2 linked regions of the Oceanicoccus sp. KOV_DT_Chl genome follow. The protein of the gene in region 1 interacts with the protein of each later gene in a pairwise test. Links are inferred from orthologs where the notes say so. Each region holds a gene or a part of one and is shown on either strand. Other genes may lie near its edges. The genes, in order: UNITIG_RS05360 and clpB.

Region 1 (7,246 bases):
AGTGGTAGCGCATAGTTTAATTGTTTGGCCGCCATGTCTAGCGCGCCATTTAAAATAAAGTATTCGGCCCGAGCCCGATGTACACCAACAATATTTCCAGCTAAGCCGTGAGTCTCTGCTAATAAATACCATACTGATGGGTCATTAGGTTTACGTCTGGAATGTGTCAGCAGCAATGCTTCCGCTTTATGTGCTTGATTGGCTGCTAGTAACGCTTTAGCCATGGTCATGGTTAGCGGGTGATTGCCGGGAGTGAGGTCCAGATTTTCAGACAGTATCGAGATTGCTTCTTGTAGTTTGCCTGCTGCCATATCGAGCTCTGCTTGCGCAACTACATAACTAATTTCATGGGGGGCGGTTTTTAGCAGCAGATTTAATCGCTGTTGGGCTTCCTCAAATTCTCCATTTGCAGTCAGTGCCAGCACCAGTCCATATTGATTGGCATCAGGGTGATAACGACTGTCGGCAAGTTTACTACGAAACTGTTTTACGGCTTCTTTGGGGTTGGTAATAAAGCTCAACGCAACCCGTGCTTGCATAAGGTGGTAGATGGGATTGTCGCTGTACATTTTTTTTGGGTATTGTCTGGCTCTATTGCGTGCATCACTTATTCTGCTTTCTGTTATCGGGTGGGTAAGCAAGAATTCTGGTGGTCGATTGCTGGCGTAGCGATATGTGCGTTGCATAACTTCAAACATGGCGGCGGCACCATTTGGGTCCATGTTTGCCCGTGCCATAGTTTGCATGCCGGCACGGTCGGCTTCTTGTTCATTCAGTCGGCTATAGCGGAGTTGATTTTGCAGGCTAGCCGCTTGGGTGGCTGCGATGGCTGCCATGCCGGAGTCGCCCCCGGCTGTTGCCGCGAGAATGATACCGGCTAGTAGTCCGGCCATGTTCGGTATAGCGTTACGTTTTTGCGCTTCTACGCCGCGGGCAAAATGGCGTTGGCTGAGGTGGGCTAATTCGTGTGACATAACGGATGCAAATTGTGCTTCTGTTTCCGCTTGAAGAATGAGCCCGCTATGGATGCCAATCACCCCCCCGGGTACAGCAAAAGCATTGATAGTACGGTTGTTAACGACAATTAGGTCTAGCCTGCGGTCATCAAGCTCGCTATAGGTAGCGAGTTTGTAGGTGAATTCCTCGACGTAATCCTGCAGCAGTGGGTCTGAGACGATATCCACCCGGCTGCGAAAAGATTTTAGCCAAATCCTGCCGAGCTGGTATTCCTGAGCCAGTGAAATAGTGCCAGAGCTAGAGTCGCCAAGGTCAGGAAGCTCTATTTCGGGCTGGGTTTGTGACAGAGCGGGTATGGCGGAGGCCAATGTTAAAAAAAGAGCCAGCTGTTTTGTTTTTGTAAAAATATTCAATGATCGAGGCTCTGCTTTAGATTGCATGGTGTAATAATCAGTAAGATAGCTGACGATTTGTTCAAACTTTACCTGTTTATGTCACTTTATGCTATCGACCCCGGGGGGGTTATGAGGCTTTCAAAAAGTATTGGATGCAGTAACCCGAAAAAAATTCCATCCGGTTTGTTTGTCACTAAAATCTTGGGTATAGGCTTGGCTGGGGATATAATGCGAACCTTATAATGTAAATACGGTCTCAGAAATTAACTAACCATGGTTGCAACTATCCATCAGCTCGATACCTGTGGTTTAAGCTGTCCAATGCCCTTATTAAAAGCCAAGCAAGCGCTGAATCGAATGAATAGCGGGGAACAGTTGCAGGTGAGCGCAACTGATCAGGGTTCGTGGCGAGATTTTCAGGTGTTTGCCGAACAAAGTGGTCATCTGTTGCTGGATCGGCAGCTCGATAATGGTATCTATCGTTATTTGCTACAGAAAAATAATTTTTACAGTTGTTGCCGTTCCGGCTCAGCTAATTAGCGGAATTTTTATGTTTAAAGTTATCAAAAAGTGGTTAGACCAGATATTTGCTGAAGAGGAATCCATTATTCTGCTGTTGTTAATTGTGGCCAGTTTAGTGCTGTTGATGACGATGGGGGGGTGTTGGCTCCGGTTATTACCAGTATTATTTTGGCTTTTTTGATGCAGGGTTTAATTGCGCAACTAATAGCGCGAAATGTGCCGCAGTGGATGGCTGTCAGTATTGCATTCTTGATTTTTGTGGGGAGTTTTTTCGTCATTTTGTTTGTGGTTTTGCCCTTGGCGTGGAACCAGATGACTAACTTGTTTAATGAGCTGCCGCGTATGTTGTTGCAGTGGCAGCAGCTATTGCTAGTGTTGACAGAGCGGTATCCTGATATTTTTTCTGAGGCTCAAATTCAAGAGTGGATGAAGCTGGCACGTGCTGAATTGGGGCAGTTAGGGCAGCTGCTAGTATCCTTTTCTATAGCAAATCTTCTTAATGTCTTCGGGTTGTTAATTTACCTGGTGCTAGTTCCCATTTTGGTGTTCTTTTTTCTTAAGGATAAGCAGATATTGCTGTTATGGCTAAAGTCTTTTTTGCCTGCTGAACGCCCTATGCTGAGTAAAATATGGCAGGAAATGAATGAGCAGGTAGCCAATTATGTCAGGGGTAAGGCGATTGAAATTCTTATTGTTGGCTCAGTTAGTTATTTGTCCTTTGTAGCGCTGGGGTTAAATTATGCGGCGCTACTCGGCTTGCTAGTAGGCTTGTCTGTAGTGATTCCTTATATTGGCGCGGCAGTGGTTACCTTGCCGGTTTTATTAATTGGTTACTTTCAGTGGGGCTGGGGGGCGGATTTTTTGACCTTATTTATTGTCTATTCTGTGATTCAGGCATTGGATGGTAACGTATTGGTGCCGCTATTATTTTCTGAAGCGGTAAATTTACATCCGGTAGCCATTATTCTTGCTGTGCTGGTTTTTGGTGGGTTCTGGGGGCTGTGGGGGTGTTTTTTGCAATTCCTTTAGCCACCTTAATCAAGGCTGTGTTGAATGCGTGGCCAAAATCCGAGCCATTAAATATCCATACATAGCGATGTTTGCTCTATTTCTCTACTTTAAGTCCGCAGTTTAATTTTACAGGTTGTTTATTATGGCTAAACGTTGGTTTGGTTGGTGTTTATTATTTTCATTTTTCCTGGCGGCCGCTTGTGGTGTTCTCCCCTTAGATAACTCTGCGCAGCAGATTATTAAAAGTGATAATGATACCAGGGAATATAGATATATAGAGTTGCCAAATCAATTAAAGGTGCTGATAGTTTCAGATGTGAATGTTGAAAAGTCGGCTGCCTCGCTGGATGTGCATGTGGGAAGTCAGCAGGATCCAATAGATGCTCAGGGCTTGGCGCATTTTTTGGAGCATATGCTGTTCCTGGGTACCGAAAAATATCCTCAAGCAGGTGATTATCAGCAATACATCAGTGCACATGGTGGCAGCCATAACGCCTATACTTCCTTTGAGCATACCAATTATTTTTTCGATATTTCCCCGGAGTATTTTGAGCAGGGCTTGGATCGGTTTGCACAGTTTTTCATTGCTCCCTTGTTCGATGAAGCATATGTAGAGCGCGAAAAAAATGCTGTGCATTCTGAGTATACGTCGAAAATTAAAGATGAGCAGCGCAGAGGGATAGATGTATTTAAGCAAGTAATCAACCCTCAGCATCCTTTTGCAAAATTAAGTGTGGGTAATTTGGAGACCTTGACTGTCAATGAAGAAACTCAGGCCAGTTTAAGGGCGCAGCTGTTGGATTTTTATCAGCAGTATTACTCTTCGAATTTAATGACTTTGGTCCTGATTGGTAGTGAGTCGCTCGATCAGTTAGAACAAATGGCCCGCAGCCGGTTTTCAGCAATTAAAAATAATAAGACTAACATTGCCGATATTTCAGCGCCGCTAATAGAGTCGCAGCGTCTACCGTTATTGATTGAAGTTAAACCTGAAAAGTCGATGCGTACGTTGTCACTGGCATTTCTTACCGAAGATACGTCGGCCTTTTATGCTGAAAAGCCGTTACATTATCTGGGTAATATCTTGGGGCATGAGGGTAAGGGCAGCTTATTGTCTTATTTAAAGCAGCAGGGGTGGGCTGAAGGACTTAGTGCTGGTCAAGGCATAAAGTATCGTGGTGGTGGCAGCTTTAATATTTCAATAAAGTTGACTGATTCAGGGGCGAAAGATCGCGATAAAGTGATTGAAGCGGTATTCCAGGCGATTAATCGTATTAAAAATTCGCCTAATAAGGCGTGGTTGTTTGCCGAGCAAAAAGCCATTGCTGAACAGCATTTTCGTTATCAGGAAAAACAGGCATCGGCACATTATGCGGTTTCGTTGGCCTCTAATATGCATTACTACCCGCTTGAAGATGTACTGCGGGGTGATTATTTGATGAAGAGCTACAACGCGTTGCTGGTGGAGCGTTTTATAAGTTATTTGACGCCGGAAAATGCCGTTATCACCTTCACTGCTCCCTCGGCAAAGGTTGACCGAACCAGTTATTTCTATCAAACAGATTACAGTGTGGCTAAGGTCGATAACAAAAGGTTGCAGCGCTGGTCAGCTGTTGGAATTAATCAAGCTATTACTCTGCCTGAGAAAAATGCTTTTATTGCAGAACGTTTGGAGATAGTAACTGGGGATTCTCAAAGTGATATTCCTCGTAAGCTCTCGACGGTAGAGGGTGTAAGCTTGTGGTATCGGCAAGATCGGCAATTTAATACACCAAAAGGTAGCGTTTTTGTCAGTTATCGTTCTCCGTTTGCGGCTGATACGATTGAGCACAAAGTCGCTTTGACTTTACTGGTTGACGTGTTGGCAGATGAGTTAAATGAATTTTCCTATGCAGCTACTTTGGCTGGATTAAATTATTCATTACAGCCGCATATGCGGGGACTATCGATTAAAGTTAATGGCTTTAGTGATAAACAGCCTTTATTGCTGAAAAAAGTTTTGCAGGTTTTGTCCCAGCCGCAGTTTGATGCTGAGCGCTTTGCAAATATAAAGCGCGAACACGTCCGGTCGTTAGAGAACAGAAATAAACTACAGCCTTATCATTTAGTGATGGCTGCGTTGCCAGAGTTACTTTATCACCAAACATGGACAGCTGAGCAGCAGCTGGATGTATACCGTAATATCACTCTTGAGGATATTAAGGCTTTCCAACAGCGGCTATTTTCAAAAGGCCAAATTGATATGTTGGTTCACGGAAATTATCAGCAGGCTCAAGCTGAGCAATATGCGAAGCAAGTAGCAATAGCGTTACTGGATAAAAATATAGCAGCTCCACCGGTGTTGATAGCGCAGTTAGCTGAACAAAAATTTTCTCGAAAACTCGAAAGTGATTACGCGGATTCTTCTTATGCGCTCTACATACAGTCAGCATCTACCGATAAGCTGAGTCGTGCGGCCATGGGCGTATCTGCCCAAGTTCTGCGGGCAGACTTTTATACCAAGCTAAGAACAGAGCAGCAGCTTGGATATATTGTTAGCTCAGGTGCCTATCCGCAAATCGATGTGCCTGGAATTTTTTTCCTGGTACAGTCGCCGGTGGCGGGGCCGGTTCAATTGCAGGGAGCGATCGACCGATTTTTAAAGGATCGTCTACAGACATTAGAGGGTGTAACTGTTGCCGAGTTTGAAACTCAGCGCAAAGCAGTATTGTCGCGCTTATCAGAAGCGCCACAAAATTTATTAGATCAGTCTGAGTTGTATTGGCGTGATATTAGCCAAAATTATGAACAATTTGATTTTCGAGCGCAATTAATTGCCGCGATGAAAAGTCTGACCTTTCAGCAGTGGCGTGATTATTTTGTAAATGATGTCATTGAAAACCCTCGCAGGATGGTCATTTTCTCTGAAGGTCAGTTTGTGGAGGCGGGAGAGGTTTCTGGTCAGCCCGTTGTCGATGTTGAAGCGTTTAAAGAGTCGTTACCCAGTTATTCCTTTCAATAAAACTTTATCGCTCATATCCGTGCTGGAATAGTGAAAATTATGTTATTCCAGCTATCCTATGAAGAGGTTCGGACTGCCGCTGCTCGCTAATAAATCAGTGAAAGGTACGGGGGTCTGGTAGTAGCTGCGGCTGATAACTTTATGGGAATACTACACTGTGCAACTGGCTTTAATTGTTGACGATTCTAAAACTGCACGTTTTATGCTACGTAAAATGCTGGATAAGCATCGCATTGAAGTGGCAATGGTTGAATCTGGACAGGAGGCGCTGGACTATCTGCAGCAACATCAGCCCGATGTAATTTTTATGGATCATATGATGCCGGGTATGGATGGTTTTAGTGCAGTAAAAGCTATCAAATCTAATCCTGTCACGGCTAACATTCCCATCGTGATGCATACCACTAAGCAGGGTGATATTTATTTGGGGCAGGCTAAAGCGCTAGGCGCTATTGATATCTTGGCCAAGCCAGCCAAAGATCAGGATTTACTGGCGGTATTGGATAGGGTTAATAGCGATGCAGGCGCCGCTAATCAGGAGATAAGCCAGAATGAGTTAAATCTTGTCGATCAGAATTTGCCGATAGACCCAATGGCGCTCACGGGTGGCATTCCCATAGTGACCCAATCATTCGACAGGCCGTTAGCGGCTCCGCAAGCAGTCGACGTAGAGCCCGAGCCGATGGTTGTTGGGACTTCTTTTTGGGGCTCTGTGCGTCAGTGGTTGGTAGTTGTTATTTGGTTAATGCCTATTCTTTGGTTGTTAAATCTTTATTTTGAACAGCAGCAAGAAATACAGCAGTTTGAGCGGCAACAGGGGTATTTTGTTGAGTCGATCGAGTGGTTGCTTAATCAGCAGCCAGGGTATGATTATGGCGAGTTGCCATTGGCGGGAGATCGCTTGGTGTTGCTCAAAGGCGTGGTTGAGCGCTTGCAGGTGGCAGGTTTTAAAGGTGTGATTCGAATGGAGGGTTATGTGGGGGATTTCTGTTTGTCGCTATTGGCCTTAGGTGATGGCTCCGAGGTGTTTATGTTGCCGGCCGCAGACCTACCGTTACTAGAGTGCGATGTGATAGGTTTGTCTACAGCGCAAGCATTGGCGGCATCCATTGAGCAAAGTGATGAGTTTTCGGAGTATGTTCAGGATCTAGCCGCGATAACCAAAGATATCCGTCTCGAAATGCTTCCGTTCGGTGCCTCAAACCCTCTATTTCCCTACCCTGATGATTTAAGAGGTAATACCAGCGGGGACTGGAATGCTGTTGCGCTGAAAAATAACCGGGTCAAATTTGTGTTGTTGTCAGATTAATGAGTGGCATTTTTGGCCCGATTTTAGAGATTTATCCATTAAATACAGTGA
Region 2 (7,599 bases), on another replicon or contig:
TTTTACTCGCTACCCACATCCTGTTGGTAGCGATTTTTCTAGCTATTAGCGAATCAGATATTCCGCGCGGTTATCAAATTTAGGTGGCGCGCTATGGTCAAATATACCCAGCGTTGCGACATTCACCCAGGAGCGTTTGGATTCGGCAAGGGTAAATTTGTCGATGAACTGCCCGTTTTTATCCAGCGAGGGGTGTTTGGGATAGTTGCTGTGCAAAACAGTGAGTGATTTTTCAGCTAATTCATCCAGCCCTAGTAATTTGTAAGCTTGCACCATGACAGCTAAGGCATCCGGTATAGCAGGAGTTTGTGGAAAGTTTTCTACAACGTACCGGCCCCGATTGGCTGCTGCGAGATAAGCGCCGCGCTTGAAATAATAGTTGGCGACATTAATTTCATAGCGGGCCAGGCGTGCACGCAGATAAGTCATTCGTGCTTTAGCATCTGCGGCATAGGGGCTATCGGGAAAGCGGTAGAGCAACTGGCGGAAATCTTCGAAAGACTGTAGCGCTGCACCGGGGTCCCGTTGCGTCATGTCGGTAGGTAAGAAACGGTCTAAAAAGCCTTCACCATCAATATAGTTTGATAGCCCTTTCATATAGAAAGCATAATCAACATTAGGGTGCTGCGGGTGCAAACGCACAAACCGGTCGGCGGCTGCGATCGCCGCTTCGGGTTCAAAGCTACGGTAATAGGCGAAGATAATTTCCAATTGCGCTTGTTCAGCATAAGGGCCGAATGGGTAGCGGGCCTCAAGTAATTGCAGATTTCTTACTGCGGACTGAAAACTTTCATCTTTCAGGTTTTCTTGAGCTTGTTGATACAGCTCTTTTTCGGTCATGTCTTGAGGGCGATCATCGTCAGATGAGCAGCCCATCAGCCCTATTGTGAATAATAGAGTGATAAAAAGGGCTCTAGCAGTGATGTTCATTAAACGGTTTCCAAGCATTCATATACAATAGCCCGTTTGTGACAGGCAAAAGGTGCAGGCGGCTATTTAACCACAGCCATGCTTGCGTAGCTAGAATTTAGACGCTGTTGCGTGATGGTGTCAGTGATTATATGGGGAATTATTGCCAATGGCAGAAACAATAGAGTTAGCCGCTGAAGTACCTGAGACCTGTTCCGGCAATCGTTTGGATCAGGTTGCGGCGCAGTTATTTCCTGATTACTCACGGGCTAGATTGCAATTGTGGATTAAAAGTGGCGAGTTAACCGTCGATGGCGCAGTGAAAAAGCCAAGGGATAAGTTGCTGTCAGGCGAACAACTGGTATTGCGGGCTGAAGTTGAAAATGAAGAGCGATGGCTGGCTGAAGATATTGCGCTAGAAGTGATCTACGAAGATGATGCGTTATTGGTTATAAACAAGCCGGTAGGGCTAGTGGTGCATCCCGCTGCTGGTCATGCCAGTGGCACCTTGCTAAATGCACTATTGGCCCATGCGCCGGACTTAGCCAGTGTTCCTCGAGCTGGTATTGTGCACCGCCTGGATAAAGATACCAGCGGTCTAATGGTGGTGGCCAAAACGCTGCAGGCACAGAATCATCTGGTTAATCAATTACAGGCGCGCACAGTGAGCCGTGAGTATGAAGCGGTGGTATTTGGGACTATGACCGGTGGTGGCAGTGTCACCGCAGATATTGGTCGTCACCCCAAGCAGCGCCAAAAAATGGCGGTGGTCAAACTGGGAGGTAAAGAAGCCATTACTCATTATCGTCTGCTACAACGTTTTACCAGCCATTGTCATATCCGCTGCATGTTGGAAACCGGTCGTACCCATCAAATCAGGGTACATATGGCGCATATCAAACATCCTTTAGTCGGTGATCAGTTGTATGCGGGTAGGCCCAGAATACCGAAAGGCGCCAGTGAAGAGCTGTTAAGCGGCTTGCGGGATTTTGGTCGGCAAGCCTTGCATGCCAGGCGCTTATCGTTAATTCATCCGGTAAGCAATGAAGACGTCAGTTGGGAAGTACCTTTGGCTGACGATATGGTGGAGCTACTGGCGCTGCTGGAGCGAGAAGACCATGCATGAACACGATTAGTTTAGCGCCTGAAAGTTTTATTACGCCAGAGTGGCCGCGCCGCCCTCCGTTATTGCATTAACGACTAGCCGGCTAGGTGGCGTGAGCGCCCCACCGTTTGATCAGTTTAATCTTGCCCGGCATGTGGGTGATAAGTCGTCGCTAGTGGCAGCTAATCGAAAGAAGCTTTTACAGCATTGTGGGGGGTTGGAGCAGATCCAGTGGCTGAATCAAGTGCATGGTATCGATGTGGTTATAGCCGCTGTGGACGGGGATAAAACTGCCGATGCCAGCTTTACCCGGCAAGCGGGGCTGGCTTGTGCAGTAATGACTGCGGATTGTTTACCGGTGCTTTTTTGTGATACATCTGGCCAGCAAGTAGCGGCGGCGCATGCGGGTTGGCGGGGGTTGGTGGCTGGGGTACTGGAAGAAACGTTGGCGACCTTTACCCAGTCTCGTGAACATATACTGGCCTGGCTGGGGCCAGCGATAGGGCCACAGCATTTTGAGGTAGGTGCGGAGGTGAGGGCGCAGTTCCTTGATGCGGCTGCTATGCTAAGCCTCGCTGAACAAGCGTTTACCGTTAATCCTGACAAATCCAATCATTATTACGCCGACCTTTATCAGTTGGCCCGTTTAAGGTTGGAGGCTGCAGGGATGAAACATATTTATGGTGGGCAATACTGTAGCTATAAAGATCAACAACAGTTTTATTCTTATCGACGTGATGGTGCGACGGGTCGTATGGCTACGCTGATTTACAAATTAGCTGCACAGCAATAACCCTGATTTATATCAATATTTACAACTTGAAATACACTTATTTGGCCTCATCTAATGCTTATCAAATAGTTGGCGGTGATGAGCCGTCATTTACTGGGTAGTGAGGTAGTGCCAATGCGTATGGATCGTTTGACTAATCAGTTACAAATCGCTTTGTCTGATGCACAGTCTTTGGCTTTGGGTAAAGATCATAATTTTATTGATGTGGTACATTTGCTATCAGCTTTGCTTGAACAAAAAAGCAATTCGGTGCGGCCGTTATTAGTCCAGGCCGGGGTCAATGTCGCGACACTTTCCAAAGCTATTCAGCAAGAGTTGTCCCAACTTCCTACGGTCACCGGTAGCGATGGTGATGTGCATATGTCCAATGATTTGGGGCGAGTACTGAATCTGGCGGACAAAATATCACAGCAAAATAATGATGCTTATGTGTCGTCAGAAATCGTCATTCAGGCGATGCTGGATGCAAATACTATCGCCAGCAAATTATTGCTAGCAGCAGGTCTTAATAAACAAAATTTGATGGCGGCGATAGCTTCCGTTCGCGGTGGCGATTCGGTGAATGATCCTGCCGCTGAGGAAAATCGTCAGGCGCTGGATAAATACACCGTTGATTTAACCGCGCGAGCTGAAGAGGGTAAATTAGATCCGGTTATTGGCCGTGATGATGAAATTCGTCGCACGATTCAGGTATTGCAACGCCGCACTAAAAACAACCCGGTTTTAATTGGTGAGCCAGGTGTTGGTAAGACCGCTATTGTAGAAGGTTTGGCGCAGCGCATTATTAATGGAGAGGTACCGGAAGGTTTAAAAGACAAGCGTGTGCTGTCGCTGGATTTAGGCTCACTGTTAGCTGGCGCAAAATTTCGTGGTGAATTTGAAGAACGTTTAAAAGCTGTGCTGAATGAATTGGCCAAGCATGAAGGTCGTATCATTTTATTTATCGACGAGTTACATACCATGGTGGGAGCTGGCAAGTCCGATGGCGCTATGGATGCCGGTAATATGCTTAAGCCTGCACTGGCGCGTGGTGAATTACACTGTGTGGGTGCTACAACACTGGATGAATATCGCAAGTATTTGGAAAAAGATGCCGCGCTCGAACGTCGATTTCAAAAAGTATTGGTCGATGAGCCAAATGAAGAAGATACCATTGCTATTTTGCGTGGATTAAAAGAGCGTTATGAAGTGCATCATGGTGTGGATATCACTGATTCCGCTATTATTGCAGCAGCAAAATTGTCCCAGCGTTATATCACTGACCGTCAGTTACCGGATAAAGCCATCGATTTGATTGATGAAGCGGGTAGCCGCATTCGGATGGAAATTGATTCCAAGCCGGAAGATATGGATCGTTTGGAGCGGCGTTTAATTCAGCTAAAAATTCAGCGCGAAGCGGTTAAAAAAGACACCGATGCCGCGGCTAAAAAGCAGGTTGAGATTCTGAGCGCCGATATTGAAAAAGCGGAAAGGGAATTTGCTGACCTGGAAGAAATATGGAAAGCGGAAAAAGCGGCTTTACAGGGTTCGCAACAAATTAAAAGTGATTTGGAACAGGCACGTCTGGATTTGGAGTCGGCAAGACGTGCGAGTGATCTTACCAAAATGTCTGAACTGCAATACGGTGTTATTCCCGAGTTGGAAAAAACTCTGGATATGGCGGGGCAGGCAGAAATGATGGAAATGACACTGTTGCGCAATAAGGTAACCGAAGAAGAAGTTGCGGAAGTTGTCTCTCGCTGGACCGGTATCCCTGTGTCAAAAATGCTTGAGGGTGAGCGCGATAAGTTATTAAAGATGGAACAGGCCTTAAGTGAAAGGGTTATCGGGCAGAGTGAAGCGGTGGTGTCTGTGTCCAATGCCGTGCGCCGTTCCCGAGCGGGTTTATCTGATCCAAATCGCCCTAATGGTTCCTTCCTGTTTTTGGGGCCAACCGGTGTCGGTAAAACGGAGTTATGCAAAGCGCTGGCGATGTTTTTATTTGATAGTACTGATGCGATGGTGCGCATTGATATGTCTGAGTTTATGGAAAAACATTCGGTCGCACGATTGATCGGCGCACCTCCAGGTTATGTTGGTTATGAAGAGGGTGGCTATCTAACGGAGGCGGTACGTCGGCGCCCATATTCGGTGTTATTACTGGATGAGATCGAAAAGGCTCATGCTGATGTATTTAATGTTCTGTTGCAGGTACTGGATGATGGTCGTTTAACCGATGGCCAAGGGCGCACGGTAGATTTTCGCAATACGGTTATTGTGATGACTTCGAATCTGGGCTCGGATTTGATCCAGCAATTGTCGAGTGAAAGTAATTATGAAGCGATGAAAGCATCAGTCATGGAGGTCGTTGGTGGGCACTTTAGACCGGAGTTTATTAACCGCATCGATGAGACAGTGGTATTTCATCCGCTGGGTCAGCAGCAAATCCGGGGTATTGCAGATATACAAATTGATTATCTGCGGCAGCGTTTACAGGACCGTGATTTAAAGCTGGATATTAGCGATGCAGTAATGGATAAGTTAGCGACGATGGGGTTCGATCCGGTATATGGTGCAAGGCCGCTTAAGCGTGCGATACAGCAATATTTGGAAAACCCTTTGGCGCAGGCAATATTACAAGGGCGCTTTGTTGCTGGTGATGTCATCCACAGTGGGTTGAGTGCTGATGGAGAAATACAATTCAGCTAGTACTGGATTAGTGAGTCTTATTTAGAAGCTAACAAAGCCCGAATCATTCGGGCTTTTTTTGATAGCTGGCTACTGCTGGGAACGGAATGTTTGCTAGCAGTTAATCTTGATAAATTTACGTGCGTTCTCGCGCTGGCCTTCTTTTTCCTCTTCTGTCAGGAAGCGCTTACTGCCATCGGGTTCGGTGATACGGATACGAGCGCCTTCCAGCGCCTTCAGGTTGGCTTGGGCTTGCTTGCATAAAACCGGGTCTTTGTCAGGCATCACTTCCAGTTTGCTGGGCTCAGCACCCTGATTGGCGGCTGTTTCCGCTGTTTCAGTCTTTTTTTCAGTGGTAGATGACTTGCCTTGCGAGCTGGCTCCGGTGTATTTAATAAATTCTGCCTCGACACCTTCCGGGGGGTAATCAGAGTATTGCACCGTGCCATCAGCGTCGGTCCAGCGATAAAGGCCGTTAGGGGCTGCCTGCAAAGAGAGGGCTGCCAGCAGACACAGGGTGGTTACTAAAAATAGCAAATGTTGAGTTAAGCTCATGGTGAACGTAATTCCTAAATCATCAATAAAGTTGGTTCAGCCACAATTATGGCAAAGAACCTCATTTTAGAAAGGGATAAGAGTAAGATTTGCGGGTTAACACGTAAAAATTTTAACAATGTGAAGATTTTGAAGCCAAATAGTTGACATTGTGTGATCTTCATTCAGAATTGCACTCCTCGAAAGTTGATGGCCGATAGGAGTTACTTACCGGTAACTGTTATCAGCGTCGAGCCTTTGCTTACCGGCACTGGCTACGGGACGCTCCCTTCACTCTGCAGACACACGACCTGTGTTGCGAGAATGCCGCCAAGGCAGTTTTGCTTCTTCTACACTAGAGGTAAAGCGGTTTGGCAATGACAGTAGCCACTGTCTATGGCGTTATCGCCTGGTGTGTTCCCAGTCTAGGGAGACACTGGTTTTGGTTGTGAGGTTTGCATCCTCCTGACATGGTATTGCTTTTAGCGTCCACAGTTTCTGCTGTCGGGCTGAAAGTACCGTACTGGGTCGTTGCATCTCATATTTTTTATACTGATTAGGCTTGTGAATGATCCCTAATGGGCATTCATTGGTTCTTTTACTAGAGGTATGACTCGGTGGAAATGTTATCTGGCGGCGAAATGGTCGCCCAGTCTTTGGAAGATGAGGGTGTTGAGTTTATCTTCGGTTACCCGGGCGGCTCGGTTTTACATATTTATGATGCGTTGTTTCAACGCAGTAAAATCCCCCACATTTTAGTACGGCATGAACAGGCGGCGACGCACGCGGCTGATGCTTATGCTCGCGCGACTGGCAAGCCGGGAGTGGTATTAGTCACCTCAGGGCCTGGAGCGACCAATGCCATTACTGGCATCGCGACCGCTTATATGGACTCTATTCCGATGGTGGTGATTTCTGGTCAAGTGCAAAGTCATTTGATTGGTGGGGATGCCTTTCAGGAAACCGATATGGTGGGGATTTCTCGTCCTATCGTCAAACACAGCTTTTTAGTCAAGAAGGCAGCTGATATACCTGAGACTATCAAGACCGCTTTCTATCTGGCATCAACTGGACGCCCAGGGCCTGTGGTTATTGATATTCCTAAGGATATTACTAATCCGGTTGAGAAGTTCGAGTACCAGTATCCAGAGAAAATTAAGCTGCGCTCTTATACCCCTGCGACCCGTGGTCACTCAGGACAAATTAAGAAGGCTATACAGTTGTTGCTTGGGGCTAAGCGTCCGGTAATTTACACCGGTGGTGGTGTGGTGCAGGGTAATGCCAGTGGCTTGTTGACTGAGTTAGCTCGTGAGTTGAACTTCCCCGTGACCAATACATTGATGGGGCTTGGAGGCTATCCAGCTACTGATCGCCAGTTTATTGGCATGCTGGGGATGCACGGCTTTTATGAGGCCAACAACGCGATGCATCACTCCGATGTGATTTTAGCGGCTGGCGTGCGTTTTGATGATCGCGTTACCAACACAATCAGCAAATTTTGTCCTACGGCGAAAATTATCCATATCGATATTGATCCGGCGTCGATTTCAAAGACGGTTACAGCAGATATTCCTATCGTAGGGCCTTTAGA

The links.
Region 2: the proteins of UNITIG_RS05360 (region 1) and clpB interact in binary tests that used the Escherichia coli proteins (3 or more experiments, as listed by UniProt). The link is inferred for Oceanicoccus sp. KOV_DT_Chl from one-to-one orthologs.

What each region holds. Positions count from the first base shown.
Region 1 is NZ_FQLF01000002.1:372,532-379,777, reverse strand. What follows is about bases 425-3,258. They hold UNITIG_RS05360 (sulfurtransferase TusA family protein), read left to right. Parts: upstream 425-1,625; coding sequence 1,626-1,892; downstream 1,893-3,258. Other genes in these bases: UNITIG_RS05350 (insulinase family protein), read left to right, coding at 3,028-3,258; UNITIG_RS05355 (AI-2E family transporter), read left to right, coding at 2,016-2,903; UNITIG_RS05370 (M48 family metalloprotease), read right to left, coding at 425-1,370. In the rest of the region: more of UNITIG_RS05370, read right to left, coding at 1-424; more of UNITIG_RS05350, read left to right, coding at 3,259-5,886; UNITIG_RS05345 (PleD family two-component system response regulator), read left to right, coding at 6,044-7,195. UniProt on the Escherichia coli protein: Involved in thiosulfate metabolism.
Region 2 is NZ_FQLF01000005.1:11,004-18,602, reverse strand. The notes cover bases 2,522-5,708. They hold clpB (ATP-dependent chaperone ClpB), read left to right. Parts: upstream 2,522-2,921; coding sequence 2,922-5,495; downstream 5,496-5,708. Other genes in these bases: UNITIG_RS17385 (DUF4124 domain-containing protein), read right to left, coding at 5,589-5,708; pgeF (peptidoglycan editing factor PgeF), read left to right, coding at 2,522-2,807. Also shown: UNITIG_RS17405 (outer membrane protein assembly factor BamD), read right to left, coding at 46-930; 23S rRNA pseudouridine(1911/1915/1917) synthase RluD, read left to right, coding at 1,079-2,035; more of pgeF, read left to right, coding at 2,127-2,521; more of UNITIG_RS17385, read right to left, coding at 5,709-6,029; UNITIG_RS17380 (acetolactate synthase 3 large subunit), read left to right, coding at 6,626-7,599. UniProt on the Escherichia coli protein: Part of a stress-induced multi-chaperone system, it is involved in the recovery of the cell from heat-induced damage, in cooperation with DnaK, DnaJ and GrpE. Acts before DnaK, in the processing of protein aggregates.